Regions from separate parts of the Martinezella sp. CNPSo 3732 genome, predicted to be linked through region 3. Evidence: predicted binding sites of a transcription regulator. Region 3 holds the regulator's gene; each other region holds the start of a gene.
The links. The regulator PhoB, encoded in region 3, activates phosphate uptake and scavenging genes when phosphate is short. The targets are predictions, from matches to a motif close to TGTCATNNANCTGTCAT.
Positions count from the first base shown of each region.

Region 1: a site for PhoB is predicted at 2,590-2,606, ahead of AC13RM_RS25470 (phospholipase C). Genes of this name have one in related genera too.
Region 2: a site for PhoB is predicted at 3,843-3,859, ahead of AC13RM_RS16145 (LTA synthase family protein). Genes of this name have one in related genera too.

Region 1 covers NZ_JBXSOO010000020.1:29,665-34,857, forward strand. Annotated here, with positions in the region: gene AC13RM_RS25465 (cytochrome-c peroxidase) at 1-853, opposite strand, end outside; gene AC13RM_RS25470 (phospholipase C) at 873-2,501, opposite strand; gene cysE (serine O-acetyltransferase) at 2,824-3,639, opposite strand; gene AC13RM_RS25480 (WD40 repeat domain-containing protein) at 3,717-4,706, opposite strand; gene AC13RM_RS25485 (CobW family GTP-binding protein) at 4,706-5,193, opposite strand, start outside.
Region 2 covers NZ_JBXSOO010000008.1:111,629-116,821, reverse strand. Annotated here, with positions in the region: gene AC13RM_RS16160 (ankyrin repeat domain-containing protein) at 1-1,006, opposite strand, end outside; gene AC13RM_RS16155 (TolB family protein) at 1,171-1,995, opposite strand; gene AC13RM_RS16150 (NAD+ synthase) at 2,026-3,705, opposite strand; gene AC13RM_RS16145 (LTA synthase family protein) at 3,895-5,193, shown strand, end outside.
Region 3 covers NZ_JBXSOO010000021.1:97,332-102,524, forward strand. Annotated here, with positions in the region: gene argF (ornithine carbamoyltransferase) at 147-1,064, opposite strand; gene AC13RM_RS26395 (aspartate aminotransferase family protein) at 1,139-2,338, opposite strand; gene AC13RM_RS26400 (GcrA family cell cycle regulator) at 2,763-3,290, shown strand; gene phoB (phosphate regulon transcriptional regulator PhoB) at 3,483-4,166, opposite strand; gene phoU (phosphate signaling complex protein PhoU) at 4,198-4,911, opposite strand; gene pstB (phosphate ABC transporter ATP-binding protein PstB) at 4,963-5,193, opposite strand, start outside.

The DNA of each region.
Region 1 (5,193 bases), on a different contig from region 3:
AATTGCCCTTGTTCGCGTCGTCGAAGAGCTTCAGACCCCGCGCTTCCGCATCCGTCAGCACTGCCTTGCCGCGCAGATAATAATCGTATTTGCTCGTATATGGGTGGAAGGAACGATCCTCGATCTGGTAGCGGGCAAGCGCGAAGCCGATCTCGGAAATCATCATGTCCTGATCGTTGGCGACGTTGTCGCCAAAAAGTGCCGAAATCTCTTTGCCATAGCCCTTCTTCAGCTTGGCATAGACTGCGGTCGCATCGGCATTCGCCATTTCGAAAGGCGAAATCATTGGCTGCAGGGCCTGTTCCTCCAGCGAATCGACCCGCCCATCCCAGAACATGCCGCCCTGTGGCACGAGGTTTACTGCGGCTGCCGCTTCGGCCTTGACGACCGCTTGGGCGGTCAGCGGGCCGGTGACGGCGGCGGGGGCATTGGCGAGAGCCACGCCCGATGCTTCGATCATCGGCGAGGCTTCCGCCGCTTCGTCGGCAGCGCTCTCTTCTCCGATCGAGAAGGAAGGCGTCGACATCTTATAGGCGAGGCTGGGCACGGCGCGGATGCCCGGCCGATCGAGATGCGGGCCACCGAGCTGGACGGCAAGACCGTTGGCCGGCGCATAGTGGTTGGCCGGATCATGGCACGTGGCGCAGGACATCTGGCCGCTGCCGGAGAGCGAGGGATCGAAGAACAGCTTCTTGCCGAGCTGGGCCACCGCGCTCAGCGGCGCCCGGTCATCATAGCCATCAGTTGCCGAAGCACTGGCCGCCGGTTCGTTCGCCATGCCGACAGCCGCACCCGCGAGCGAGAGGCCCGCGAGTGCGAGGAGTGGCAGGAGACGGCGGTAGGTCAGGGGCATTTCCGTCTCCCTTATAGTTTTACGATGCCTGGTTGCCGGTCTTCGGATCGAGGGTCAGTTTCGGCGCGTCACCCTTGGACCAGTCGAACATGGTGTTCAGCGAACCCGAGAGCACATCGAAGGAACCGCCGCCGAGACGGGCGCCGGCCATCCAGTTATCCTCGATGAAGCGCATGACGGAGGTCTGGTCGGTCAGTGTGTGGTCGACGAAGTTGACCTTGGCATAGGGTGAGATGACGAGCAGCGGCTGGCGGGTGCCGTAGCCGCAGCGTCCCTGGGCCGGCTGGCCATTGACGCCGGGCAGGGCAGTACCGGTGGAACAGCTGTCGCCGCTCAGCACGTCATAGCCCTTGACCGGGATTTTCGACGGATTGACGACAGCATGGGCATGGTCATACCAGCCGTCCGAATCGTCGTAGAGGATAATGATGGCGGTGTCCTTCCAATCCGGCGAATTCTGAACGGTGTTGACCACCTCAGTTACGAATTCCTGCTCATCGAGCGGGTCGGAATATCCGGCATGGCCGTCCTGATAGGCGGGCGCCTTCAGGAAGCTGATCGTCGGCATGTTGCCGTTCTTCAGGGCCGCATAGAAGTCGGTCATATCGTACTGGTGGTTTGCCGCATCCGTCGTGCCGATCGCAGCCACGGAAGACGGGCGCGCATGCGTCGGGTTGGCGGTCGAGGCATAATATTGGAACGGCTGGTGATGCGGAATGTAGTCGGTGTAGTTGACCTTGGTGACGGCCGACGTGGTCGCGCGCTTGCAGCCCGTCGTGCCGTCCGGGTTGGTTAGGGAGAGGTCGAAGCCGCCTTCGAAGAAGCCCCAGGTGATCTTGTGCTCGTTCAGCATGTCGCCGATGTTCTTGCCATACATCAGTGCCGTCTGCCCGACCGAGCAGACGTCGCCGGTCGGATCGAAGTCGCTGATCGCAGTCCAGCCGCCATTGCCGTCGGGCACGATGCGGCCCTTGGAATAGGTGCCGTCACTTTCCAGCGTATAGCCGGGCGGCAGGATGGCACCATTGGTCTGACCGGAAATCAGGTTCAGCGCGCCGGGGGTCGAGGGGCCGAAATTGGTGGAGAAGGAATTGTCGTTCAGCGCATAGTGCTGGGCATAATTCCAAAGGGCCGTGACGGTGTTGCCGTCATAATAGCCCATGACCTGGCCCTTGGTTCCGAATGCGCCAGCGGCACCCTTGGTGCCACGGCCGGTATTGGCCGGGAAAAGGTCCATGGCGAAGTTGTTGTAGGCGGCCTGTTCGGCGGTATAGCCATGGTTCTGCGACTGGGTTGCCGCCTGCGTGCGGTCGAGCCGGAAAGGGGCTGCGGCATCGGCACCGTTTGCCGTGTTGGTCTTGTTCGGATTGGTGTCGAGAAGGCCGGCATTGGCGAGCGTGTTGATATCTGTCGGCGTGTTGTCGGCCGCCTTGAATGCCGGCTCGCCGTCGACATTTGCAGCTTTGGGGTAGGTCGCGAAATAATGGTCGAAGGAGACGTTTTCCTGGAAGATCACGACAAGATGCTTGATGGGGGTCGCGGTATTCGGGGCCGGGTTTAGGTCAGCGGCACCGGAGGCGGAACAGAGCAAAACAAGGCCAAGCGCGCCGCCGGCGACAAGGGCGGCGCGACGTGAAAGACGGGTCATCATCATATCCTCTTCGAGTGGGGGGCATTACTCCGGCGCATTTGCGCCGCGCCGGGCTTAGAGAACCCTTTCGAGCTATCAATGGAGTATGACAGTTCCATGAAGGGTGCGGGCAGGCGATTCCACCGCTGATATGGCATCTCCGGCAAGCGCTTGATTTTGCTATGCTGGAAGCAGAACGGTACGAGGCGCCTGTCCGGAGCGTTTACGGTGCTACCTTATGTCACGGACTGCCAGCGGGGCGTTTCCTCACCCTCCTCGTGCTTCGACACGGCCCTTCCGGCCTCCTCAGCATGAGGTAGCCACAGTCCTTCAGGTGAAATCAGATATTCTGATCCATCGTCTCGGCCGGAATCTCGTCGGCGCGATGGATGCGCACAACCACAGCCGGGACGCCTGCAACGGTGCAATGCGGCGGCACGGGTTTGACCACGACGCTGCCGGCGGCAACCTTGCTGAAGGCGCCGACTTCGATATTCCCGAGGATCTTGGCGCCGGCGCCGATCATCACACCGTGGCGGATCTTCGGGTGACGGTCGCCGCTCTCCTTGCCGGTGCCGCCGAGCGTGACGTTCTGCAGGATGGAGACCTCATCCTCGATGACGGCGGTTTCGCCGATGACGATGCCGGAGCCGTGGTCAAGCATGATCGAGGTGCCGATCTTCGCAGCCGGATGGATATCCGGGCCGAAGACGAGCGAGACGAGGTTGGAGAGCCAGCTCGCAATTTCCCTGCGGCCTTCCGTCCAGAGCGCATGGGCGATGCGGTGCGTCTGCAGGGCATGGAAGCCCTTCAGATTGAGAAGGGCATGCAGGTAGGTGGTGCAGGCGGGGTCGCGAGTTCGCACGGCAATGAGATCCGCTTCGGTTGCCTGTAGGAGGGCCGGATATCGTACCAGCACGTTCGACAGCAGCGAAAGCATGTCGCTATGCTCGATCCTGACGACGCAGAGCCGTGCCGCCAGCACATTTGCGAGGCTTTCGGCATCGGAGCTGCCGGCAAGCAATTGCGCTTGCAGCAGTGGGGCGAGCGTCGGCTCGCGCGCAGCAAGCTCGGCGGCTTCGCAGCGGATCACGTCCCAGACGTTTTCGGCTAGGGCAGGAGAATTTTCGGCGATTGCCGTTCCTGACTGAGGCATGATCCTGTCTTTCTGCATCTCATTGTTTTCACGCAATTCCGGACGGAAAACCGCTGCGCACTTTTCCTGGAATTGCTTTAACCGGAGATATCCACAACACCGCAATCGCCGGCTTCGGAGGCGAAGGCGAGTAGCTTGCCGGACTTGCTCCAGCTCATCGATGTGATCGCACCCTTGCCCGGCCGGCGCAAGAGCGCTTCCTTGGCGTCACCGATGCGCACCGCCAGTATCATACCATCGATGAAACCGATGGCGAGAATATCCTCGACGGGGTGGAATTTCACTGAAGTTGCCATGATGTTGGCGCGCGTGCCGAGCTCCAGCGGCGCCTTGCCCATCGGGCCGTCCTTGCCCTGGAAGGGCCAGACGATCGCGGCCGGTGCGCCCGACGAGGCAAGCCATTTGCCCTTGTTGGACCAGGAGAGTGACTTCACCTTGGCGGGATAGCCGGTCATGCGCATATGGCGGGCCTCAGTGCCGGGCTTCGTATCCAGCTTCCAGCCATGCAGCGCATTTTCCTGCATGGTCGTGACGATGAACTGGCCATCCGGCGAGAAGGTGACGCTCGTATGGGCGCCTTTCCATTCGAGATTGATCGGCTGACCGCTCATGCCGACCCAGTGCAGGGATACGCCGTTATAGCGGGCAACCGCGATGCGCAGGCCCTTGGGCGCAAAGGCGATGCCTTCGACGGTACGTTCTTCCGGAAACTCTTTCGTCGTCCCGTCGGAGAGCCGTACGAAGGTACTCTTGCCGTAGGAATAGGCGACGGCGCCCTGCGGGCCGGCTGCAAGCTGGCCGATCCATTTGCGCGACGCTTCGGCCAGTACCATCGTGCTACCATCGGCTGCGATCCTCAGAACCTTGCCGTCCTCGCCGCCGGAAATCAGGCTCTCGCTATAGGGATCGCGGATGCAGGTCAGCATTCCATGATGAGCTTCGGTGATCTTCTCGCCGCCTTCGAGGCGATGGATCGCGCCGGCGGCGCTGGCGAAGATTGGGGTGTCACCTAAAAATTCGACGGCCAGAACGTGGCCGTCGATATCAAGCGGAGCGACAGTCGGCATCAGGCGGACGCCTCGCACGCCTTGAAGCTGGCTTCCAGCTTTTCGCGGTCGAGCTCGCGGCCGATGAAGACGAGGCGGCTTTCATGCTTCTCGCCGTCTTTCCAGGGGCGCTGATGATCGCCTTCGATGATCATGTGCACGCCCTGGACGACGTAGCGCTCCGGATCGTCCTTGAAGGCGATGATGCCCTTGAGGCGCAGGATATTCGGTCCCTGCGTCTGAGTGACCTTCTGGACCCAGGGGAAGAAGCGCTCCGGGTTCATCTCGCCGCCACGCAGCGAAACCGACTGCACGGTGACGTCGTGGATCGGCGAAGGCGCGTGGTGGTGGTGATGGTCGTGATCGTGGTCATGGTGGTGATCGTGGTCATGGTGGTGATGATCGTGGTCATGATCATGATGGTGGTGGTGATCATGATCGCAATCCGGGCCGCAGACGTGATCCTCGTGACCGTGCTCGAGGAAATGCGGATCGTTTTCCAGCGCGC
Region 2 (5,193 bases), on a different contig from region 3:
GCGCCAAGTCATTATCGCCGCTGAGCCGCGCCCATTCGAAAGGCGTTCTACCATTGACCGGTTTGATGACATCAGCACCATTTTCCACCAGCAGGCGCACCCGCTCGCCCATGCGATGTTCCAGCGCCCAGGCAAGCTGATAGTCGAAAACGGTTTGCGTGTTCTCGACGAACCTGCCGTCCTCGCGCACGAGCCAATTGTTCTTATCCCTAGCGGACAAGCCATATTCGATCAGCAATTTCAGGCATGTATCGTCCGGTTCGAACATGCGGTTGTAGAGCGCCTGACTGTCATTCGCCTCGGCGCCGGCATCGAGCAGCAGCCGCGCGAATGTCACGCATTCCGAATGCTGAGGCTGCCGCTCCTTCCCCGCCTCGCCCTCGCCGAAAACACCGGTCAAGACGGTGAATCGATATTGGCCGGCATCGAGGAAGAAGGCGTTGACGTCAGCCCCGCGCCGGACCAACTCGCGGGCTGCCGGCAGGCTGGAACGACCCGGCACGCGAGCGTAGGCCGCGTACATCAGCGGAGTGAGATCATGCGGCCCGCCCTTGCGATCGAGAAGCTGTGGCTGACGATCAAGCCAGCGACTTACACGGTCGGCATCGCCAAGCGCAGCAGCGACGTGAATGCTTTCATCGGCAATCTCCGGATTGTCTTCAAGCAGTCGCAACGCCTCATCGAAGCGCGCGGGATCGGCGGGAATATTGGCAAAGTAAGAAACCGTCGCCAGTGACAGGAAACGGTTGGCGAGCTGATCCCGTGGAACATGCTTGCGATCGTCGCTTTCCAGGTATGCCTTGAGTTTCGTCCAGCTGGAAAAGCCGAATTCGCGGGCAAGAACGAGCTGAATGTCCTGCAGCCCCACATCTGCGACGTCGGCAAAATAGGGCGCAACGCGACTATGCGCCGAAGCATCGCCGGCTTGGACGGCCTTGAGGAAAGACTTGGCCTGCTTTTTCAGGGAATCGAGAGTGGCGTCGACAGCCAAAGAGCGCGTGGTCACGATAGACCTCCTTCCATTTACGTCCGGTATCCGCGCCCACAGACTGAAAAGAGGTGTGGCAGTCTCACTTTATATGCATCAGGTGGGCCTAGCCCTTCCCGCGGATCGGATGCGCCCTGAGAACCCATCCAGATCTATCGTGTCGGTTGTGATCTGTCCAGAGCTCAAGCCGGCTCATAGCGGACATAGGCGAACTCGTCTCCGTCCGGTGACCAGTTCGGCACATTGATCGATCCCTGCCCGCCGAAGAGCTCGAACAGCGTCGTGATATTGCCGCCATCCATGTCCATCAGCCGCATCCGCACATTGAGATCGCGCGGGTGATCGAAGACATTGGGATCATAGGAGATCAGCACGACCTTGTCGTTTTTCGGCGACGGATGGGCGAACCAGTTGCCGTAGTTGTCATGGGTCACCTGCTCTAGGCCGGTGCCGTCGGGATGGATGCGCCAGATCTGCATGAGGCCGGTGCGGCTCGAATTGAAATAGATCCATTGCCCGTCGGCGGAGAAATCCGGCCCGTCATTGCGGCCCTCGCCATGCGTCAGTCGGGTCTCTTCGCCGCCATCGATCGAGATCGTATAGATATCGAAAACGTCGCTGCGGATGCCGCAATAGGAGAAGCGCTTCCCGTCCGGCGACCAGCCATGCCAGTAGGAGGGCAGATTGGTGGTCACCTGCCTTGGCGTACCGCCCTCTGCCGGCAGAACATAGATGCAGGATTTGCCGTACTGGGTCTTGTCGGAAATGGCGATCAGCGATCCATCCGGGGAAATGCCGTGATCGTTGTTGCACTGGGTCGCAAAGCCGGTATCGACCTGGGCGATGCCGCTGCCATCCAGTGGTAGCCGATAGAGCAGCCCGTCTCCATTCAGCAGAAGATAGCGGCCGTCAGGCGAATAGTTCGGCGCCTCGATCAGCTGGTCCGTTTGCCAGACGATCCGGTTTGCACCCGTGCGGATATTATAGATCTCGACCGAGCTGCGCATTCTTCCTCTCCCTTGCCGCTGATACCGCGATCAGCGATCGCGGAACCGGTTGGTGATTGGATAGCGACGGTCGCGACCGAAATTCTTCTTGGTAATCTTCACGCCCGGTGCGGACTGGCGGCGCTTGTACTCCGCGAGATAAAGCAGATGCTCAATGCGATGCACGGTCGCGACATCATGGCCGCGCGCTACGATTTCCTCAACCGACATTTCCTTCTCAACCAGGCATTCGAGGATATCGTCGAGCACTGGATAGGGCGGCAGCGAATCCTGGTCCGTCTGGTTCGGCCTCAGTTCCGCCGAAGGCGCCTTGTCGATGATGTTGTGGGGAATGACCTCGCCGGAGGGCCCGAGCGCACCGGGGGGTACATGCAGATTTCGCCAGCGCGACAGCGCATAAACCTGCATCTTGTAAAGATCCTTGATCGGGTTGAAGCCGCCGTTCATATCGCCATAAAGCGTGGCGTAGCCGACAGACATCTCCGACTTGTTGCCCGTCGTCACCACCATCGAGCCGAACTTGTTGGAGATCGCCATCAAAATGGTGCCGCGGGCGCGGCTCTGCAGGTTTTCCTCGGTGATGCCGCTTTCCGTGCCCTCAAAGAGATCGGACAAGGCCGAGGTGAAGCCGGTGACGGGATCTTCGATCGGTACGATGTCATAACGGCAGCCAAGCGCTTTGGCGCAATCGGCCGCATCCTTCAACGAATCCTGCGAGGTATAGCGATAAGGCAGCATGACGGTGCGCACACGCTCTTCGCCCAGCGCATCGACGGCAATCGCAGCGCAGATCGCCGAGTCGATGCCGCCGGATAGACCAAGCACGACCGACTTGAAGCCGTTCTTGTTGACATAATCGCGGAATCCCAGCAGGCAAGCGCGATAATCCGCCTCCTCGCCTTCCGGAATATGGGCCCTCGGACCTTCGGCGCAGTGCCAGCCACCACCGTTCTTCTTCCAGGTCGTTACTGCAAGCGCGGTTTCGAACTGGCTCATCTGGAAGGCCAGGGTCTTGTCGGCATTGAAGCCGAAGCTGGCTCCGTCGAAAACCAGTTCGTCCTGGCCGCCGAGCTGAGCAGCATAGATCATCGGCAAGCCGGTCTCGATAACCTGCTTCAGCACGACCTGATGGCGCACGTCGACCTTGCCGCGATAGTACGGCGAGCCATTCGGCGAGAGAAGGATTTCAGCACCGCTTTCGGCCAGCGTTTCGCAAACGCCGAGTTCGCCCCAGATGTCCTCGCAGATCGGAATACCCAGCCTAACGCCGCGGAAATTGACCGGACCAGGCATGGCGCCCTGATCGAAGACGCGCTTCTCGTCGAACTCGCCGTAGTTCGGCAGGTCTACCTTGTCACGGACCGCGATCACCTTCCCGCCATCGAGCACGGCAATCGAATTATAGCGCCCAGTTTCGTCCTGTCGGGGAAAGCCGATAATGACGCCGGGGCCGCCATCGGCCGTATCCGCGGCCAGAGCCTCGACCGCTTTCCAGCAGGCGCGAATGAAGGCCGGCTTCAGCACGAGATCTTCCGGCGGATAGCCGGAAATGAACAATTCCGTCAGTAATACGAGCTGCGCGCCTTCGCGCGCGGCTTCGGCGCGGGCGTCACGCGCCTTGGCGAGATTGCCGGAGACATCGCCGACCGTCGGATTGAGCTGCGCGACGGCGATGCGAATGGTGTTGGTAATCTGGCTTTGCTCTGTCATGCCATACATTTAGCGATGCCATCTTCCTTCCGCAACCGCCTTCCTTCCTGCACACGCATCAAAGATTTCACCACCCGCATAGGCGGTATTTTTGCCCGGAAAAATACTAAGCTAGCCTTGCGGTTCATGCCGCATTCATGACAGAAGCATGACACTTATATGAATATTTTGTAGCTTTTGGAGAAATCATTGGTTGCATTGGTCATCGAGTCCGCCTTGGCGGGCAAGCTTGCCCTTTTCCAGAAGATCGGCACAGCAAGACAGAAGTCCTCTGCTCTGCGCCTGCTTCTGAGCCTCACGCTGACCCTGCTTTTCTCCCTGTCCATCGTCATGACGGTTGAATGGGTCGCGCGCGGCGAATTCGCCTCAGCTTGGACCTATCTCCTTTCCCCGTCCCGCCCCGGCCTCACCACCGTCGGCATCGTTATCTTAGCCATGCTGACGCTGGATGCTCTGATCGGCCGTGCGCACCTGTCCGCTTTGATCATAGCGCCGCTGTTACTCGTCCCAGCGTTCATTTCCAGCCAGAAGCAGAATTTTCTCTCCGATCCGCTCTACCCTTCGGACTTCCTGTTTGGACGGCAGATCATGGAATTGATGCCCGTCATGGTACGCGATCGCCCCTGGACGGCTATGGCACTCGCATTCGGCATCATCGCCGGCACGGCAGCCATGATCCTGCTCTGGCGCCATCTCCGGAGCCACACGATCTCGCTGTCGCGAAACGAGCGCTTCGGCCGGCTTTCGGTCTGCCTGCCGCTGACGGCGCTTTTCGCCTCGCAGATGGACCCTACTCAATATTCCCTTCTTCGCGAGAAGCTGGGCATCATCCCAATCGTCTGGGACCAGACGGAAAACTATAACCACAACGGCTTCATCGTCGCCTTCGCACTGAACCTGCCCATGGCGGACGTCAAGTCACCGGCTGGATACGACCCCGCCGCCATCGACGCCATGCCCGCAAGAAACTACGGCTATCTCTCCGGTCCACGCCAAAAGCCAGACGTGATCATGCTGATGAGCGAATCCCTTTGGGATCCGACGCGGCTTTCCAACATCGCCTTTACGCCCGATCCGATGCCGACGATCCGCGCCAGACAATCCGGATATGTCTTCTCGCCGGAATTCGGCGGCATGACCGCCAATGTCGAGTTCGAGGCACTGACGGGCTTTTCCAATGCCTTCCTTCCCTATGGCAGCATTCCCTATCAGCAATATGTGCGCCGCCCGCTGCCGTCGCTTGCCACCTTCTTTCGCAGCGAAGGCTATATGGCGCGCGCCCTTCATCCCTTCAGCGGCTGGTTCTGGAACCGCAACGAGGTCTACAAGGCCTTCGGCTTCGAGGAGTTTCATACCCAGGAAACCCTGCCGCCAATGGACAAGCGCGGCATGTTCGCCGCCGACGATTCTCTGATGAAGGAAATCATGCGCGAAGGAGACGCCGCCGAGCGCCCCTTCTTCTTCTTTGCCGTCACTCTTCAGGGACAT
Region 3 (5,193 bases):
GGAGCATGACGCTGAAAAGTGAGAGCGGTTTTCGGGCGCCGTCATGCTCTATTTCTTTGATTCTAGACCGGATTCAGGCCTTAGGTCGCTTCGACCTAAGGCCATCCGGCTCTAGGGCCCGCGCCTCAAGACGCGGTTTGATATCTTCAGATCGCGCCCAGGCACCAAGCAAGAATCGACTTCTGCGCATGAAGGCGGTTTTCCGCCTCATCGAAGACAACGGATTGCGGACCGTCGATCACCTCATCCGTCACCTCCTCCCCGCGATGGGCGGGCAGGCAATGCATGAACAAAGCGTCTTTGCCGGCCTGTGCCATCAAAGCCTTGTTGACCTGATAGGGCTGGAAGACGTTGTGACCGCGTGCCCGGTGCTCCTGATTCATGGAAACCCAGGTATCGGTTACCACGCAATCGGCGCCGGCGACCGCACGGTCTGCATCATGCGAGAGCATGATTTCGGCGCCCTCGTTGCGGGCCCAGTTCAGATAGTGATCCTTCGGCTCAGAACCAAGGGGTACCGCCATATTCATGCGATAGCCGAAGCGCGCGGCCCCTTCGATCAGCGAATGCAGCACGTTGTTGCCGTCGCCCGTCCAGGCGAGCGTCTTGCCCTTGATCGGGCCGCGATGCTCCTCGAACGTCATGATATCCGCCATGATCTGGCAGGGATGCGTATCGTCGGTCAGCGCATTGATGACCGGAACGGTCGCATGTTCGGCCAGCTCCAGCAGGCGCGAATGATCGGTCGTGCGGATCATGATCGCATCGACGTAGCGCGACAGCACCTTGGCCGTATCGCCGATCGTCTCGGCGCGGCCAAGCTGCATCTCCGTGCCCGAGAGGAACAGCGTCTCGCCGCCCAGCTGGCGCATGCCGACATCGAAGGAAACGCGGGTTCGGGTGGACGGCTTCTCGAAGATCATCGCCAGCATCTTGCCGGCCAGCGGCTTGTCGGCCGTGCCGGCCTTCTGCGCGTTCTTTCGCACGATCGCGTCGTCGATGATATTGCGCAGATCGGCAGCCGGAACGGCAGAGAGGTCGAGAAAGTGTTTCGGAGAAGCCATGTCCTTACCTGTACTCCAGAAAAAACAAAAACGCCCGCGAGGGGCAGGAACGCCCCCAAATGCGGGCGGTAAGCTTAAGCCGATTTTTTGACGCGGGCAGCGCGCGCACGCTCGGCGGCACGCTCCAGGCGGGCAAGACCTTCGCGTGCTTCTTCGGCGGTAACGACCAGCGGCGGCAGCAGGCGGATGACGTTATCGCCAGCCGGCACGCCAAGCAAATGCTCGGCGCGGATCGCCTGCAGCAGCTCCGCCTGCGGGATGGCCGCCTTGACACCAAGCATCAGGCCTTCGCCGCGAACGTCCTCGATGATATCCGGGAAGCGATCCTTGAGCGAGGCGAGCCCCTGGCGGAACACCAGCGCTACATCGCGCACATGCTGCAGGAAGCCTTCGGCAAGCACGATGTCGAGAACGGCGTTGCCGACTGCCATGGCAAGCGGATTGCCGCCATAAGTCGAACCGTGTGTGCCGGCTTTCATACCGGAAGCGGCTTCCGCCGTCGCAAGGCACGCACCTAGCGGGAAGCCACCGCCGATGCCCTTGGCGACCGCCATGATATCGGGCTTGATGCCGGCCCATTCGTAGGCAAAGAGCTTGCCCGTGCGGCCGACGCCACACTGTACTTCGTCGAGGATCAGCAGCAGGCCGTGCTCATCGCAGATCTCACGCAGCCCGCGCAGGAATTCGTTGGTCGCGGGACGAATGCCGCCCTCGCCCTGAACCGGCTCGATCAGGATCCCGGCCGTTGCGTCGGTAATGGCAGCACGCACGGCAGCGAGATCGCCGAACTCCACCTGATCGAAACCCGGTGCCTTCGGGCCGAAGCCTTCGATATACTTTTCCTGACCGCCAGCGGCGATCGTTGCGATGGTGCGGCCGTGGAAGGCGCCCTCGAAGGTGATGATGTGGAACTTCTCGGGATGCCCCTTGGCGAATTGATAGCGCCGCGCCGTCTTGATGGCGCATTCCAGCGCCTCGGCGCCCGAATTGGTGAAGAACACCTTGTCGGCGAAGGTCGCTTCCGTCAGCCGCTTCGACAGCTTCTCCTGACCGGGCACCTCATAGAGGTTGGACAGGTGCCAGACCTTGTCGGCCTGCGCCTTCAGCTCGGCGACGAGATGAGGATGAGCATGACCGAGCGAGTTGACCGCGACGCCGGCTGCGAAATCGAGGTAGCGTTCGCCATTTTCGGTGACCAGCCAGACGCCCTCGCCTCGCTCGAACCGTAGCGGAGCGCGCATGTAGGTGTCATAAAGCGGCGTGGTCTCGGCCATGGCCATATCTCCTGATCACAACTTTAAGGACCGATCGCTTCCATTTGATGAAACGGGTCCGAAAAAATCAAAAATGCCGCCTTGCGGCGGCCTGGGCACTATTGATGTTTTGCATCGCGATGTCAACAAAACTGGCGTTTTAGCAGGTGCGAGATAACGCTTGCGGGCAAAAGAGATAGGTTCGGCGGCGCCTATTGCAGAAATGCCACGCCTGGGCAGCAAGTTGGGGAAAACCTCGAAATCGATTCCTCAAGATTCTCGCGACTCTTGTCACGGAGTCAGCCTCACACTAGGTTAAAAAGCAATTGCTAGACTGCATGCGGCGGAACTAGTCACCACAATTTTAGAGCGTTTCGCGCCTCGTTCCCATGCGAGGCAATGGTGAGGGATTCTGCCATCGGAAACGCGACAGCGGAGACAGGGCATGAATTGGACAGACGAACGCGTCGAGAAGCTGAAAAAGCTATGGTCCGAAGGGTTGAGCGCCAGCCAGATCGCTGCGCAGCTCGGTGGCGTGAGCCGTAATGCCGTCATCGGCAAGGTGCACCGCCTGAACCTTCCCGGCCGAGCGAAGGCGGGCGGCACGGCAACCGCAGCGCGCACGCCGAAGCGCAGCGCAGCTGCACCCCGCGCCGCGACCTACGGATCGCGCGTTGCTACCCGCACGGTCGTCGCCCGCCAGCAGGGCGCAACCATGCTGAAGGAAGAGATCGAGATCGATTCCGTCAATGAAATCCAGTATCGTCCGGCATCGAACGTCGTCGTTCCGATCTCCCGCCGCCTCGGCCTGACGGAACTGACGGAGCGCACCTGCAAGTGGCCGGTCGGCGACCCGCTGAAGGACGACTTCCACTTCTGCGGCAATGACAGCCCAGATTCTTCGCCCTACTGCACCTATCATCAGCGCATGGCATACCAGCCGGTGCATGACCGCCGTCGTAACAACGGCTGAAAGCCACAGCAAGACAATGAGAAACGGGCCCTCGAGGCCCGTTTTTCTATTTCCGCCGCTATTTAAAGCACGTCACGATCTTTCAGATTCGCTTCCTGTGCTTTAGGTTTTCCGTCTGGCGCATGTCGTTCTCGCAAAACCGCTACGCACTTTTGGGCGACATGCTTTAGTGATACCCGAGCGGCAAGCCGCTCAGGCTTCCATGGAATAGCCCGCGCCGCGAACGGTGCGGATGACATCCTGCATATTGGAGAAATTGAGCGCCTTGCGCAGGCGGCCGACATGGACGTCGACGGTGCGTTCGTCGACGTAGATATCGTGACCCCATACGCCGTCGAGCAGCTGCGAGCGCGAGAAGACGCGGCCGGGCGAGGACATCAGGAATTCCAGCAGGCGGAATTCCGTCGGCCCCAGCCGTACTTCGCGGCTCTTGCGGTGGACGCGATGGGTTTCGCGGTCCAGCTCGATATCGCCGCAGCGCAGCACCGTGGAGAGAACCTCCGGGCGGGCACGCCGCAGCATCGCCTTGACGCGAGCCATCAGCTCCGGCGTCGAGAACGGCTTGACGACATAATCGTCCGCGCCGGTCGAAAGCCCACGCACGCGCTCGCTTTCCTCGCCGCGGGCCGTCAGCATGATGATCGGCAGTCGCTCCGTCTCCGGCCGCATACGCAGCCGGCGGCAGAGCTCGATGCCCGATACGCCGGGGAGCATCCAGTCGAGGATCAGGAGATCGGGGATGCGCTCCTGGAGACGCAGCTCGGCCTCATCGCCTCTGAGGATCGTGTCGACCTCGAAGCCTTCGGCCTCAAGATTGTAGCGCAGCAGAACGCTGAGCGCTTCCTCGTCTTCTACAACAGCAACTCTCGGAACCATGCGCCTATGGTCTCCTTTCTTCGCTTCCAGATTATTCCGTCACTGCGCCGACGGTATTGGCGGTATCGTCCTTCGGGCGTTCGCCTTCCGGCTGAGCACCTGTCGCCATGTAATAGATCGTCTCGGCGATATTGGTGGCGTGGTCGCCGATGCGCTCGATGTTCTTGGCGCAGAAGAGAAGATGCGTGCAGGTGGTGATGTTGCGCGGATCTTCCATCATGTAGGTCAGCATCTCGCGGAAGAGCGAGGTGTACATGGCGTCGATTTCCTCGTCACGTTCGCGGATCGACACGGCCTTGTCGGGCGAGCGGGTCGCGTAGACATCGAGAACTTCCTTGAGCTGGCTCAAAGCCAGTTCGGAGAGATGCTCGATGCCGCGGGCGAGACGGCGGGGGACACCGGTGCCCTGCACAGCGATGACGCGCTTTGCGGTGTTCTTGCCGAGATCGCCGACGCGCTCCAGATCGGAGGCGATGCGGATCGAGCCCATGATTTCACGAAGGTCCGCTGCCATCGGCTGACGGCGAGCAATGGTGACGATCGCCTTGTCGCCGACTTCGCGCTCGGCATGGTCAAGAACGACGTCATCGGAGATGACTTTCTGGGCCAAGGCAGCGTCGCTGTTGACCAGCGCGCGTACGCTGTCGCTAACCATCTGCTCGGCCAGGCCGCCCATTTCGGCAATGCGGCGCGTCAGGAACTTCAGGTCTTCGTCATAGGCTGAGAGAATGTGGGTGGAGACCATTTTTCTATCCTCAAGGTGAACTGTGTGAAATGAGCCGCGCGCCTGACATCATCAACCAAAACGGCCCATGATGTAATCCTGCGTGCGGTAATCGTCGGGATTGGTGAACATCTTATCGGTGTCGTTCTCCTCGACCAGGTGGCCGAGATGAAACATTGCGGTACGCTGCGAGACGCGGGCTGCCTGCTGCATGGAATGCGTCACGATGACGATGGTGAAATTCTCCCGAAGCTCGTGGATGAGATCCTCGACCTTGGCGGTCGCGATCGGATCGAGCGCCGA